Regions from separate parts of the Bradyrhizobium sp. AZCC 1719 genome, predicted to be linked through region 2. Evidence: predicted binding sites of a transcription regulator. Region 2 holds the regulator's gene; each other region holds the start of a gene.
The links. The regulator LexA, encoded in region 2, represses DNA repair genes until DNA is damaged. The targets are predictions, from matches to a motif close to TGTTCNNNNTGTGTTCNG.

Region 1: V1292_RS02610 (ribonuclease T2) is a predicted target of LexA. The motif match lies at 1,755-1,772, and genes of this name have one in related genera.
Region 3: V1292_RS05670 (DNA recombination protein RmuC) is a predicted target of LexA. The motif match lies at 1,573-1,590, and genes of this name have one in related genera.
Region 4: V1292_RS05565 (ATP-dependent Clp protease adaptor ClpS) is a predicted target of LexA. The motif match lies at 1,962-1,979, and genes of this name have one in related genera.

The regions. Positions count from the first base shown of each region.
Region 1 is NZ_JAZHRU010000001.1:526,481-529,873, reverse strand. Features, by position in the region: gene V1292_RS02615 (23S rRNA (adenine(2030)-N(6))-methyltransferase RlmJ) at 1-727, opposite strand, end outside; gene V1292_RS02610 (ribonuclease T2) at 1,031-1,711, opposite strand; gene V1292_RS02605 (hypothetical protein) at 1,835-2,311, opposite strand; gene V1292_RS02600 (hypothetical protein) at 2,478-2,783, shown strand; gene V1292_RS02595 (DUF3617 domain-containing protein) at 2,891-3,393, shown strand, end outside.
Region 2 is NZ_JAZHRU010000001.1:5,162,789-5,166,181, reverse strand. Features, by position in the region: gene V1292_RS24260 (molybdopterin molybdotransferase MoeA) at 1-616, shown strand, start outside; gene lexA (transcriptional repressor LexA) at 825-1,526, shown strand; gene V1292_RS24250 (hypothetical protein) at 1,755-2,177, shown strand; gene V1292_RS24245 (hypothetical protein) at 2,223-2,492, shown strand; partial or broken gene V1292_RS24240 (ComEC/Rec2 family competence protein) at 2,500-3,393, opposite strand, start outside.
Region 3 is NZ_JAZHRU010000001.1:1,170,125-1,173,517, forward strand. Features, by position in the region: gene fmt (methionyl-tRNA formyltransferase) at 1-771, opposite strand, end outside; gene def (peptide deformylase) at 912-1,439, opposite strand; gene V1292_RS05670 (DNA recombination protein RmuC) at 1,622-2,830, shown strand; gene V1292_RS05675 (GIY-YIG nuclease family protein) at 2,911-3,216, shown strand; gene V1292_RS05680 (AmpG family muropeptide MFS transporter) at 3,294-3,393, shown strand, end outside.
Region 4 is NZ_JAZHRU010000001.1:1,150,776-1,154,168, forward strand. Features, by position in the region: gene V1292_RS05555 (GYD domain-containing protein) at 1-121, shown strand, start outside; gene V1292_RS05560 (carboxylesterase/lipase family protein) at 168-1,748, opposite strand; gene V1292_RS05565 (ATP-dependent Clp protease adaptor ClpS) at 2,008-3,393, shown strand, end outside.

The DNA.
Region 1 (3,393 bases), 4.6 Mb from region 2:
CGAGGGGGCCGCCCGGCTCATGCGGCGCAACGCTGAATTCAAGCCGCAGACATTTCCCGGCCGGCCTGCTGGCCGCGGCAGCGCCTGCGACGAGCCGTGCCAGCGTGTCGGTGGCGCGCCGGCTCTTCACCGGATACCAGATCAGATAGCTGCCGGTCGGCCACTTCGCGTAGGCTTCGGCGAATCCGCCGGCCAGCCGCTCGAATTCGTCCTTTTGCTCGAACGCGGGGTCGATCAGCACCAGACCGCGCCGCTCGTTGGGAGGCACGAAGGCCGGCAATGCCGTCCAGCCGTCGAGGTCGACCACCCGCGCCTGGCTGTCGCGGCGCAGTGCATCGATCAGTTGCCTGCGGGCATTGGGCTCGATTTCACAGGCCGTGAGGCGGTCCTGCGGCCGCAGCAGAGCGCGGGCGATCAGGGGCGATCCGGGATAGGCTTCCAGCTTGGCGGGGGCGTTGAATGCCCTGATGATATCGAGATAGGGGGTCACCAGCGGCAGCGCGCTTTCCGAGAACCGCGCCTGCATTACCCGCGCAATGCCGGTCAGCCATTCGCCGCCGCGGCGCGCCTCCTCAGCGTTAAGATCATAGCGCCCGGCGCCGGCATGGGTGTCGATGACGCGAAACGGGGCCTGCTTTTCCTGCAGATAGGTCAGCATGCGTACCAACACGATGTGCTTGATGACATCGGCAAAGCCGCCGGCGTGAAAGGCGTGTCGGTAGTTCATGGCAATCGGCCGACCAATTGGAGAAGACGTATTGTCTTCTACTCGTCGGGGCCGGGCTTGTCCTCCTTCGCGAAACGCTTCGGAGGACCAGGGCTGAAAACCCGGCTAAGCCTTGGGAGGGGTCCTGCTTCGCAACGCCTCAGGATCAGGGCCAAAATGCCGACGACGTTTTGGTGCAGATAGGTCCCGGCCATCCACGTGTCTTGCAGATGACGATAAGCCGTGGATGACCGGGAACGCAGACAACTTCGAGCAGTCTGCGCAAAGCGGGCCGCCATGCCTGGCATGGCGGTAAGCGGGTCTTCAGCCGCCCCGTACCGGCGGCATCACCACCTCGTCACGCCGGCAGGCGCGGCGGTCGATCTCGTCGCAGGCGCGGAATTGCATGTCCTTGTTCAGGCAGATCCGCACCTCGCTCAGGCGCCGGCTCGAGCAGGTCACCGAAATCGCCGAACTGCTCAAGCCCGGGTTGATCTTGATGAAGGCCTCTTCGAGATCGCCGGGGGCGATGGTCTTCTGCTCCGACAATTGCAGGAATTCCTCGGGAATCTTTACCGCCGCGCGCGCTTTCCGGGTGGTCTCGAAATAGGCTCGCGCGCCAAGGCCCGAACAGGTGCCGTGTTTGTCCCACTCGTTGAAGATCAGGCCGGGCGCCGGCATCAGGTCCAGCATCGAGGTCATGATGTTGCGATCGAGCCGCGGCGAGGGCCGCTGGCAATATTCGGGAAAGCCGCGCTCATATTGCGGCCACAGGCCGTGAACCACGAAGGAATAGGGGCGGCTGCACTGGGCCTGTGAGCGCCCGCTATTGCCACGCTCAGCCGCCGCCTCGCAGAAGGAGGGCGACCAGGAAAGAGCCAGGACATAAAAATCGAATTCGCCCGGCGCGTTCTGCCGGCGGTCCTGTGCGGACGCCGTCCCGGCCAAGACGACAACAAGAGCCAGCGAAATCAGAAGCCGCGAAATAATGATGGACCGGTGCATCGAACGCCCCCTCTACTCGACTACCGGGAGCCTAGCAGGGAGGCGGAACATTTCAAGAACAAAATTGAATTGACCCCAGAATCGGCCCGAGCCAGCCGGATCGCTTGCCGGATTTCAGGGCGATCAGGGCCGTGCGGCCCGGCAGCCGGGGCTGTAGGCCCAGTTGCGGTCAAGCCCGGTCACGCACCATTCGACGCCCTGGCCGAAGCCGGCAAAGCCGCCATCCTCGATGATCGAGTAGTGCACGGTGCGCATCTTGCCGTCGCTCAGCATCACATCGCCACTGCAATAACGGCGCGGAATGTTGTCGGACTGCCAGGGCCGAAACGCGGTTTCATGGATTCGGCCAAAGCCGGTGATCGTCAGCGCCGAATTCCAGAACTTGCCCTCCTTCTCCCGGAATTGGTACGTGATGGTCGACAGCGCCCGCTCGCATTCGGCGACGCGGCCGTCATACTTCGGGCCTGACAGCCAGAAATTCAATTCCAAGGGATTGGCGGCCTGGGCGGCATGGCTGGAGGCCAGCAAGGCGAGTACCGCCGTCATCGGGCCAAGTGCTCTGGGACCGAGTGCTCTCAAGGATTTGAACAAATCGCGCATGGGGAATCCGCCGGTAAGCCAACGCATGGGACGGTGCCGCGAAGCCCTGACAAGGTCAAGTGCAGCACGGCAACACCTGACAGCCAAGTCCGCCTCGTGCCGCAACCATTCTTTTCATGGCCACCGGCGCACACTATGGTGGGCTTCGAGCGAAATGGAGTCTGCGATGCGAAGAATTGTGGCCGCGAGCCTGATTGCCATGGGCGGAATGCTGGCGGGCGCGCCGGCGCAGGCGCAGTGGTGGGACATCGATACGGTACCGCCGTTCAAGGGCAATGACACCGGCGGCATCATCGCCTATCAGCTCGCGATGCAGGCCGACGCCCGCCAACTCGCCGTCGATCACTGCGCCCGCTACGGCAAGGTGGTGAAATTCCTCGGCGCGCAGCCCAATTACGGCGGCTACGTTTCCTTTGCCTGCCGCTGGGTGCCCTATGGCGCCGCTGAGCGGCCGCTGCGCACGCTTTACTGAGCGCTGCCGCTACCTGTTTTCCGGCTGGACATGTTTTCGCCACGCGGAGCGTGTGTTCACTTCGCGCGAAGACGAATGCCATGGAAGAATTCAGCGGGGGCCTACCTATGAGACGATTGCTTCTTGTGTCTTGCTCGGCCGTTGGTGTGCTTGCTCTGTTGTCGGCGAGCAGCGCTATCGCCGTGGAGCTGCCGATGCGCAAGGCCGGCCTATGGGAGATGAAGGTGCTGAGCACAGGCGCGCCGGTGCCTGAGATGACGATGCAGCAATGCACCGACGAGACCACCGACAAGGACATGAGCACCGCGTTCTCGCCGATGGCCAAGGAGATGTGCTCGAAGCAGGATATCCAGAAGACGGCGGCGGGGTATGTCACCGATTCCGTCTGCGGCATCGCCGGCATGACGATCAAGTCGCATGCCGAGATTACCGGCGACTTCAATTCCGCCTATACCGTGAAATCGACCTCGCGCAGCGAGGGTGGCCCGGCCGGTGGGGGGCGCGACAACACCACGACGATCGAGGCCAAATGGCTTGGCGCCTGCAAGAGCGATCAGAAGCCCGGTGACACCATGATGCCCGGCGGCATGAAAATGAACATCAAGGACAT
Region 2 (3,393 bases):
TTCCAACGGCTACAGCTTGCGGGCGCTGGCGCGGGCCGAGGGAGCAGAAATCATTGACCTCGGAATCGCCGCCGACACCGTCGCCGCGACCGCGGAAGGCATCAGCCGTGCTCGCAAGGCCGACGCCGACATCCTGATCACCATTGGCGGCGCTTCGGTCGGCGACCACGACCTCGTCAAGCGGTCGCTGGAGGCCGAGGGCATCGCCATGGCGTTCTGGCGGATCGCGATGCGGCCGGGCAAGCCGATGATGCATGGCAGGCTGGAGGCGATGCGGGTGATCGGCCTGCCCGGCAATCCCGTTTCCTCCTATGTCTGCGGCTTCCTGTTCCTGGTGCCGCTGATTCGCGCTCTATCGGGCCGCGATACCATCCATCACCCGCGCGAAAGCGCCCTGCTCGGCCGCGATCTCGCCGCCAACGACCAGCGCGAAGACTATCTTCGCGCCTACCTCGAAACGCGCGACGACGGCACGCTGGTCGCCGTGCCGGTGAACCATCAGGACTCGTCGCTATCAGGGAATCTCGCTGCGGCACGGGCACTTGTGATACGTCCGCCGTTCGCGCCGGCTGCCGCAAAGGGCTCGCCTTGCGAGCTGCTCCGGCTGCCGGAATGACGCCTGAACCGCGCTCCGACAGCACTTTGGGCCGGAACCGCAATGCGTTCACCTGAAATTAAGTGGTTGCGGAACACATATCGAACATATAGTGTCCGTTCATGATTTGTTTCGACTGCTAGTGTCTTTGATTGGGAGTTGGGGGACTCCGCGATCTTGGGCTCTGAAGATTCGGAACGAGACGACGCCAACCGGGGGATTGCTCGCGATGCTTACGCGCAAACAGTACGAACTTCTGCGTTTCATCAATGAACGGCTGAAAGAGGCCGGCGTGCCGCCCTCCTTCGACGAGATGAAGGACGCGCTCGATCTGCGCTCGAAATCCGGAATCCACCGCCTCATCACGGCACTGGAGGAGCGCGGCTTCATCCGTCGCCTGCCCAACCGCGCCCGCGCCATCGAAGTCATCAAGCTGCCTGAGCTCGCAGCCGCCGCCAACAGCCGCCGCGGCTTCACGCCGAGCGTCATCGAGGGCACGCTCGGCAAGCGCACGGTGAGCGCGCCGGCCGCCGAGGACGACGGCAATCGCCCGGTCGCCGTGCCTGTCATGGGCCGGATTGCCGCCGGTACGCCGATCGAGGCGCTGCAGACCCGCAGCCACACCATCAGCGTACCGCCTGACATGCTCGGCTCCGGCGAACATTACGCGCTCGAAGTGCGCGGCGATTCCATGGTGGACGCCGGCATTCTCGACGGCGACATGGCGCTGATCCAACGCAACGAAACCGCCGACACCGGCGACATCGTCGTGGCGCTGATCGACGAGGAGGAAGCGACGCTGAAGCGCTTCCGCCGCCGCGGCGCCTCGATTGCGCTCGAGCCCGCCAACACCGCTTATGAAGTCCGCATCCTGCCGCCGAACCGGGTCCGGATTCAGGGCAAGCTGATCGGGCTGTACCGCAAATACTGACCCATTATGCCGTCCGGGCCGTGACGGAAAAGAGCCCCGGCCCGTGGCCGGGGTTTTTTGTTGCACGTGTGGAACTAAGGCACGTTAGCGCGTTTGTGAATGTGGCGCAGTGCGCCAGTCGCAGAATTGCCCAGAACAGAGAAAAGGCTCTGCGCCATGTCCACTCTGATAGAGGCCTGTGCCTCCTTCTAGACACGGGTCAGCTATCTCAAACGAGGGAGCCATCCGATGTGTGACTATAGCCTGCATGCTGTGGCTACGCGGCCTGCCGAGGTCGGCGAGACGCTGATCACGACGACATTCCGCGGTACATCGACCCGCGGCTTTGCGTCGGAACGCGAGCCTGCAGTGGCGGTCTGCATGCTTCCCGGCACCGAACTGGCGTTCGCTGAGGACGTCAAATACGACAACCGGTGGATCTGGACTCGAACCACCGACTGGCGGGTCGGCAAGTTCAATCAAATCGACCCCCATATATCCGACCGTCACCATGACGCGATCGAATTTCCCGACGGAAGCCATGTGCTGGTGACGCAGCTTTGCGAAGGCCAGCGCGCGACCGTGCTGCAATTGCCGGTGGTCCAGACCGGTGGCGAACGCGCGCCGAAGGTGACGGAAGCGCCTCCGGCCGAATCGATCGTGACCGGATAAACGCCCACGCGAATACGATCCGCCGGTCCAGGCCGGCGGATCGTGGTGGTTCATTTTTCAGAACTCGGCACCGCAGGGGGGCAGTCGGTGGTCAACAAGGTTACGTGGCAAAAAGCCGGGCGCGTCACTGAGCCCGGGCGGTACATGTTCAGGTACGGCTGGCTCACCATCACGGCCGAAGATCTCGCAATCTGGCGGCAATTCCCTGACGCATCGTTCACGCTGGTCGCTCTGCCGTCGGCGCCCGACGCGCCCGAGGAATTCCATCTCGGCGCGTTCGAAATACCAGCCAAGCCCACGGTCGACGAGCACTGAAGATCATCTACTCCTCCGCCTGCAGGTCTGCCTCGGCCGGCGTGGCATCGACGCTGCGCGGTGGCACGACGCGCGGCGCAAGCACGGTGGTGTCGGCCTCGCGCTCGCCGGCTATGGCCGGCGACCACGGGCGGTCGATGCCTCTCGGCTTGACCGCCTCGACGACAAATCCCTCCCGGCTGCGCCGCAACGCCATCGCGCCCTGCCGCCGCAGTCGTTCGGCGCCGATGACGGAAGCACCGCATGCCGGCGGGGCCTGCCGCAGCGTCACAATGATTGCTGCGCGCTCGCAATCGTCCGAAAACGCCTCGGGTCTGAGCGCCTGCGCGATCAGGGCACCGCCGGCGGATTGCACCACGCAGCCAAGATCGTCGCATGAGACACCTGACGTGAGCGAGGCGTCAGCCGCGGTTCGCGCGTCCGCATCCGCCGCCAGCCACTCCTTCAAAAGAAAGACGTCCCGAGACCCCTTGCCCGCGTGCATCAAATGTAGCCGGCCATCCTGGCCGCGCACCCCGACATTGCGCCCGTCGGCGGAAATCAGGATATCCGGCTGCGGCACCCTCGCCGCCCACAGCGCCGCTGATAGTACCAGCGCCGCACCCGACCAGCGCAGCGGCGTGCGCAACAGGCCGAGCAGGATGATGCCGAGGCTCGCCGCAATCAGCGGGCCGATGCCGAAGGCCGGCACCCGGCCGACCGCGCCGGGTAACGCCGCGACCCATTGCGTCACCGCAATCATCCAGTCGATGCCGAGGCCCATGATCGCCCAGAACAGTCGATCGAAGCCGAACGGCATCGCGACGAGGCCGAGCAGGCCCGCCGGCATCACCAGCGCGGAGACCACCGGCATCGCCGCGAGGTTGGCGAGCACGCCGTAAGGCGTGACCCGGTGAAAGTG
Region 3 (3,393 bases), 4.0 Mb from region 2:
CGCCAACTCGCAGCGCAGAATCTTGATCCGCGCCGGCTCGCCGTCGGCAGCCAACTCGCACCAGGCGCCCGGAAACGGCGACAGCCCGTGAATATGCCGCAGCACCTCGCGCGCCGGTCGCTTCCAGTCGATCCGCGCCTCGGCCTTGTCGATCTTGGCGGCGTACGTCACGCCGTCTTCGCTTTGCTTTTGGAGTTGCAACCCGCCGCGCTCGAGCCCGCCCATGGCGCGCACCATCAGGTCGGCCCCGAGCGGCGCCAGCGCGTCGTGCAGATCGGCGGCCGTCATTAAGTCCGTGATCGCGAGTCGCTCGGCCATCGCGACGTCGCCGGTGTCGAGGCCAACATCCATCTTCATCACCATCACGCCGGTCTCGGCATCACCTTCCATGATGGCGCGATTGATCGGGGCGGCGCCGCGCCAGCGCGGCAGCAGCGAAGCGTGCAGGTTGAAGCAGCCGTAGCGCGGCGCGTCGAGAATGGCCTGCGGCAGGATCATGCCGTAGGCGACGACGACGGCGGCGTCGGCATTGTGCGCGCGGAATTCGGCGAGCGCTTCCGGCGTCTTCAGTGTCGCCGGCATCAGCACGGGAATCCCAAGCCGCCGCGCTTCCTGCTCGACCGGGGTCGGCTGCAATTGCAGCCCACGGCGACCGCCCGGCTTCGGCACACGGGTATAGACCGCCACGATCTGATGGCCATGGGCCACGAGTTCGAGCAGCGTCGGCACTGCAAAATCGGGCGTGCCCATGAAGATCAGGCGGAGTGGCATGAGGTGGAAATCCCGTTACGACGCCAGTTTAGTTCGTCATGGCCGGGCTTGTCCCGGCCATCCACGTCTTTAGTGCAGGCAGAAGAAAAGCGTGGATGCCCGGGACAAGCCCGGGCATGACGGCTGAGAGAGATGCAAAATCACCCCGCCGCGCGCTTGGCGGCTTTCGTAAACTTCTTCATCACGCGGTCGCGCTTCAGCTTCGACAGATAGTCCACGAACAGCACGCCGTTGAGGTGGTCGATTTCATGCTGGATGCAGGTGGCGAACAGCCCGTCGGCGTCCTCCTCATGCACCTTGCCGTCGAGATCGGTGTAGCGGATGCGGACCCGCGCCGGGCGTTCGACCTCCTCGTAATATTCGGGGATCGAAAGGCAGCCCTCCTCGTAGATCGACATTTCCTCGGACGAGGAGATAATTTCCGGGTTGATGAACACCCGCGGCTTCGGCTTGGTCTCGCCGTTCTCGTCCTTCTTGGCGAGGTCCATGGTGATCAATCGCAGGGGTTGCGCGACCTGGATCGCGGCCAGACCAATGCCGGGCGCGTCGTACATGGTTTCGAACATGTCGTCGGCGAGCTTGCGGATCTCCATCGTCACCTTTTCGACAGGTTTGGAGACGAGCCGCAACTGCTTGTCCGGCAGGATGATGATTTCTCTGATGGCCATGATTTTTCTCTGGCGCGGGATTTAAGCCGCTGACCTGCCGGGGTCAATCCGCCGCGGCGGCCGTTAAGGCGCCCTTAACCATGATTTTCAACGCGGCGTTAACCACGAAAATTGATCCATCATTTACCATAAATGTTCCCTCTTCGTTCGCGCAAGCCGGCGAATCGGGCTACAAGGCTGACATGAACGAAATCCTCTTCACCGTCGGCGACCTGCCGATTCACGTGGGCGAGGCGCTGGCGGGCTTCGGCGCGCTGGCGCTGGTGCTGCTGCTGGCGATTGCCATCGTCATCGCCCGCTCCGGCCGCCGCGGCGCGGAACTGGCAATGGCGCAAGCGATCCGCGCCGACGAGCTGGAAGAGCGGCTGAGCGAGATGCTGCGGGCGCAGAGCGAATCGACGGGGCGGGTCGACGCCATGGCGCAGGCGCTGGCCGGCCGCCAGGCCGACATGGCGCGCGCGGTCAACGAGCGGCTGGATTCGGTGACGCATCGCGTCGGCCAGTCGATGGAAGCGACCACCCGCCACACCATGGATAGCTTGCGCGTGCTGCATGAGCGGCTCGGCATCATCGACAACGCGCACAAGAACCTCACCGACCTGACGTCTCAAGTGACTACGCTCCGCGACGTGCTCGCCAACAAGCAGTCGCGCGGCGCCTTCGGCCAGGCGCGGATGGAAGCGATCGTGCAAGACGGCATGCCGCAGGGCTCGTACGAGTTCCAATACACGCTCTCGTCGGGCAAACGGCCGGATTGCGTGGTGTTCCTGCCGGATCAGCGCCCGCTCTGCATCGACGCCAAATTTCCGCTGGAGGCGATGACCGCGCTGCACGACGCGCGCAGCGACGAGGAACGCAAATTCGCCACGCAGCGCCTGCGCAACGACGTGATGAAACACGTCAATGACATCGCCGAGAAGTACCTGATCGCCGGCGAGACCCAGGATACGGCGCTGATGTTCGTGCCATCGGAATCGGTCTATGCCGAAATCCACGATGGCTTTGACGACGTGATCCAAAAAGCCTACCGCGCCCGCGTCGTACTGGTGTCGCCCTCGCTATTGATGCTGGCGATCCAGGTGATGCAGCAGATCCTGAAAGACGCGCGCATGCGCGACGCCGCCGACCAGATCCGCACCGAAGTGCTCAACCTCGGCGACGATCTGGGCCGCCTTCGCGACCGGGTGCTGAAGCTGCAAAAGCATTTTGGCGACGTCAACGAGGACGTCCGGCAGATCCTGATCTCCGCCGACAAGATCGAAAAGCGCGCCGGGCGGATCGAGGAACTCGATTTCAGCAAAAGCGATGCGCCGGTGGAAGTGCCGCGCTTCGTCAAGAACAGCACCCCCGAGCTGTTCCCCGCCCCGCGCAAGCTGCAGGCGGGGGAGTGAGTGACCTACCCGGCCGTAGCCACATAATCGGCTGTCATCGCCCGGCTTGACCGGGCGACCCAGTATCCCAGAGGCAGTAAATGGGAACACGCAGCTACTACGTCTACATTCTAGCCAGCCGCATCGGCGGAACGCTCTACATCGGCGTGACAAATGATCTGATCCGGCGTGTTGGCGAGCACAAGTTAAAGCTCGCCGAGGGTTTCACCAAGAAGTATGAGGTGAGCCGGCTCGTCTATTTCGAAACCTTCGATCAGATCGAATATGCGATCCAGCGCGAGAAGCGCCTTAAGAAATGGCCGAGAGCCTGGAAAATATCGCTGATTGAGAAACAAAATCCGGACTGGATTGATCTTTACCCGGAGATTGCCGGAGGCGGCGGATAGGCCTCTGGGATACTGGGTCGCCCGGTCAAGCCGGGCGATGACAGTCTTTTTGTCGCAAAATCTGCTAACACCCCTCGATGACCGAATCCGCTTCCGTTTCACCTGAGAAAACTCCCGCGCCAAACTGGCGCGAGGCTTGGGCCGTGTATCTCCAGCCGCGCGTGCTGATCGTGCTGG
Region 4 (3,393 bases), 4.0 Mb from region 2:
TGAGGCGGCGATGCTCGCGTTCTCCGTCTGGTACGCGACGCAAGGTTTGGGCCGGATCCAAAGTATGCCGGCCTTCGACACCAAGACCTTCGAAGCCGCGATCAAGGACGCAGCGGGCTAAGCGCCGGGTAGTGGAGCGCGGTAGCCCGGAGCGGGCAGCACGGCGATTACTGCGGCGGTGCGGCCTGCCTCTCGACCGCGCGTTCGATCAGATCGAGCCGCGACTTCCACGGGTCGGCTTGCACGGCCGCTGTGGCGTCAGACGTGAACATCATCAGCTCGGACTTCGCGGGATCGTAGCGAGGCCATATCGGCAGGCCGCTGCGGTTCGGATCGCCGGTCTTGGCGAACGCGGCGATGTAGCCAATGAACGTATCGGCCATCGCGCGGTCCTTTGCCGTTACGGCCGCGCCATACGTCACCTCCAGCGTGCCGAAGAGATACGGCACTTCCTTGGCATGCTCCGCGGTGCCTTTCGGGCGCAGCGATTCGGCGACATATCCGAACCGGTAGAGCCACGCCGGCTGCCCGGCTGCGGTCGCCTGTTTCGCGACGAAACGAGCCGGCTCATGCATCGTGATATCCACCGCGATGTTCTTGATCGCGGCGCCCGGGTCGGCCGCGCCTGCGAAATACACGGCCTCCGCGACCGGCGCGTCCGCGCCGAAGAACGACAGGGGATTATCCCGGGGCGGAAACAGCATCGGCAAATCGTCGCCCGTCGTGCCGATCAGCACCGGCACCTGGGCCGGCGTGCGATTGCGCAGCACTTCGCTGGGCATATTCATGCCAGTCACGATCTTGCCGTCGACGATCGGACCACCGGCATAGGTGTCCACCTTTCCCAGCAACGCCTCCACGCCGAGGTCGCTACTGACTTTCTGCGCCGGTAGGGCCCGCAGCGCCGCAAGCACGTCGGCGCCGCCTCCGGTGATACCCACGCTCTGCGCAAAGGCGACGCTGGCCTGCTCGGCCCGCGCGCGCGACGCTCCGATTCCATAGGTGCGGCCGCCGCCAGACATAACTACGGCGCGCTGAAACAGGCCGCGCGCCGCGGGCCACACCAGGTGATGCACCACCGAAACCCCGCCGGCGGACTCGCCCGCGATCGTCACCTGCTTTGCATCGCCACCGAACTGAGCAATGTTACGCTGCACCCATTGCAGCGCGGCGAGTTGATCGAGGAAACCGTAATTGCCGGGTGCTTCTTCGCCCGCCACCGTCAGCGCGGGATGCATAAAGAACCCGAGCCGCCCCAGGCGGTAATTCAGGGACACCACGACCAGGCCCTGGCCTGCGAGCGCGCTGCCATCGAAGGTCGGCGCGGATGCTCCGCCAGCGATGAAGCCGCCACCGTGAATCCACACCAGAACCGGCAGCCGAGCGCCTGGCTGCATCGCCGCCGGATGCCACACGTTCAGGAACAGGCAATCCTCGCCGACCTTGCCACCGCTTGCTGCCGCCTCGCCCGGAACCGGTTTCTGCACGCAATCGAGGCCGTATTCTGTGGCCTGACGTACGTCCCGCCAAGGCGCAACTGGCTGCGGTCCGCGCCAGCGCAAAGCCCCAACCGGCGGTGCTGCGTACGGAACACCCTTGAAGGCAGCAACGTCGTTCGAAGCGACGCCCCTTATTATCCCAGCTTCGACGGTCACAGTCGGTGCGGTCTGGGCCGCAGCAGGAGAGAGCGCGCCGAGCGCGCTGGCCGCCGCTACAAGCAGAACCTTGCGGTAGAGTCGTCCGTTCATGGCGCTTCCAATCACGCCTAACGGGGGATGTCCGGAGACGTTCCGAGGCGGCGGCGCACAGGGCCCCTGGGATGATGGCGAACGACGGCGTAGGACTGGCCGCCAGAAGCCTCTGTAGCGGAGCAACTCGCGCAGCAAGAATGGCGGTGACTGGCGACACAACCCGATGTATTCATGGCGATTCTCTGACCACTTGACGTGGCGCGCTGCCTATGTTCTCTTTTTGTTCTATGGGCAACGCGTACGAGGTCTTTCTTTCATGCATGACATTTGCACTGACGCCGGGTCGATCACGCTCTTCATTCATAATGACGACGATACGCCCGTCGAATTCGTCCGGCAGCTCCTTCGCAACGTCTTCGGCAAGTCGGAACGGGAAGCGATCGCATTCACCGCGCTGATCGAGAACGAAGAGAAGGTGGCCTGCGGCCCCTACCCGGGCCCGGTCGCCAAGGCGCTGCTGGATTCGGCACGGCAAAGCATCGGCGCCGCCGGTCATGGTTTGCTGATCACCAGCGAAACCGCGACCACGAAAGGCGCATGCGATCTTTGCGGAGCACCGGCGGCTGGCAGTGAAATCCTGCTCGCCGGCAGGACAGCGCGCCTCTGCAACAGCTGCCTGCTTGCCGTCAGGCGCGCATCGGAGGCCGTGCCTGGAGACGAGTTCAAATACGCCTGGCTCGCGCTTGACTGGCACTTTGCCGGAATCCCGCGAAACCAGTTGGTGACCAGAGCGCGGCAGTTTCCCGGCCACATGCGCGCCGACGTCCAGGTCGCTGTCGACCAGTTGCTCGCCTCACCGCTGCACTTCTTCGGCATTCACGAGGAGTATCGCTATGAGACGCTGGTATTTGCGGCCCTGATGAAGGAGGGCCGGAACGCACCCGCGCTTGCGCCGCCGCAGTACCACGACGTCGAAATCGGTGAAGCGCAGCCGGTGAAATGCCTGCATAACGGACTGTGGCTGTGCAGCGCCGGCGAGCTCCGCTACGCCGTGCTGCTTTCGTTTCATCGCGAATACCAGCATGAGGCTGCGATACGCATCGAGATCGCCGTGCCGGCCGGCGCCGCCGGCGACGCACTGGTGCAACGTTCGTTCGCCGAGCTTGAAGAGGCGGTGCACGCCGCGCGTTCCTATCGCGGCAAGATCCTTTCGCTCGAAGGTGGATCCGACTATCGCGGACGGTCGTGCGGGGTCATGGTGCACCGGCTGCCGGCAGTCGGACGTGAGGAAGTCATCTTGCCCGAACAGACGCTGAAGCTGCTCGATCGCAACGTCATGGGCTTTGTCGGCAATCGCGCGGCGCTTCGCAAGCTGGGCCAATCGACCCGCAAGGGCATCCTGCTTTACGGCCCGCCGGGCACCGGCAAGACGCACACGATCCGTTACCTCGCGACCAATTTGCCCGGACATACGACGTTGATCATCACGGCCGAGCAGGTGGGGCTGCTCGGCGCCTATATGAAGCTGGCGCGCCTGTTGCAGCCGACGATGGTCGTGATCGAGGACGTCGACCTCATCGCCCGCGATCGCGAAGAGATGGGATCGTGTGAAGAGCCGCTGCTCAACAAGCTGCTCAACGAAATGGACGGGCTGAAGGAGGACTCCGACATCCTGTTCGTCCTAACCACCAACCGGCCGGAG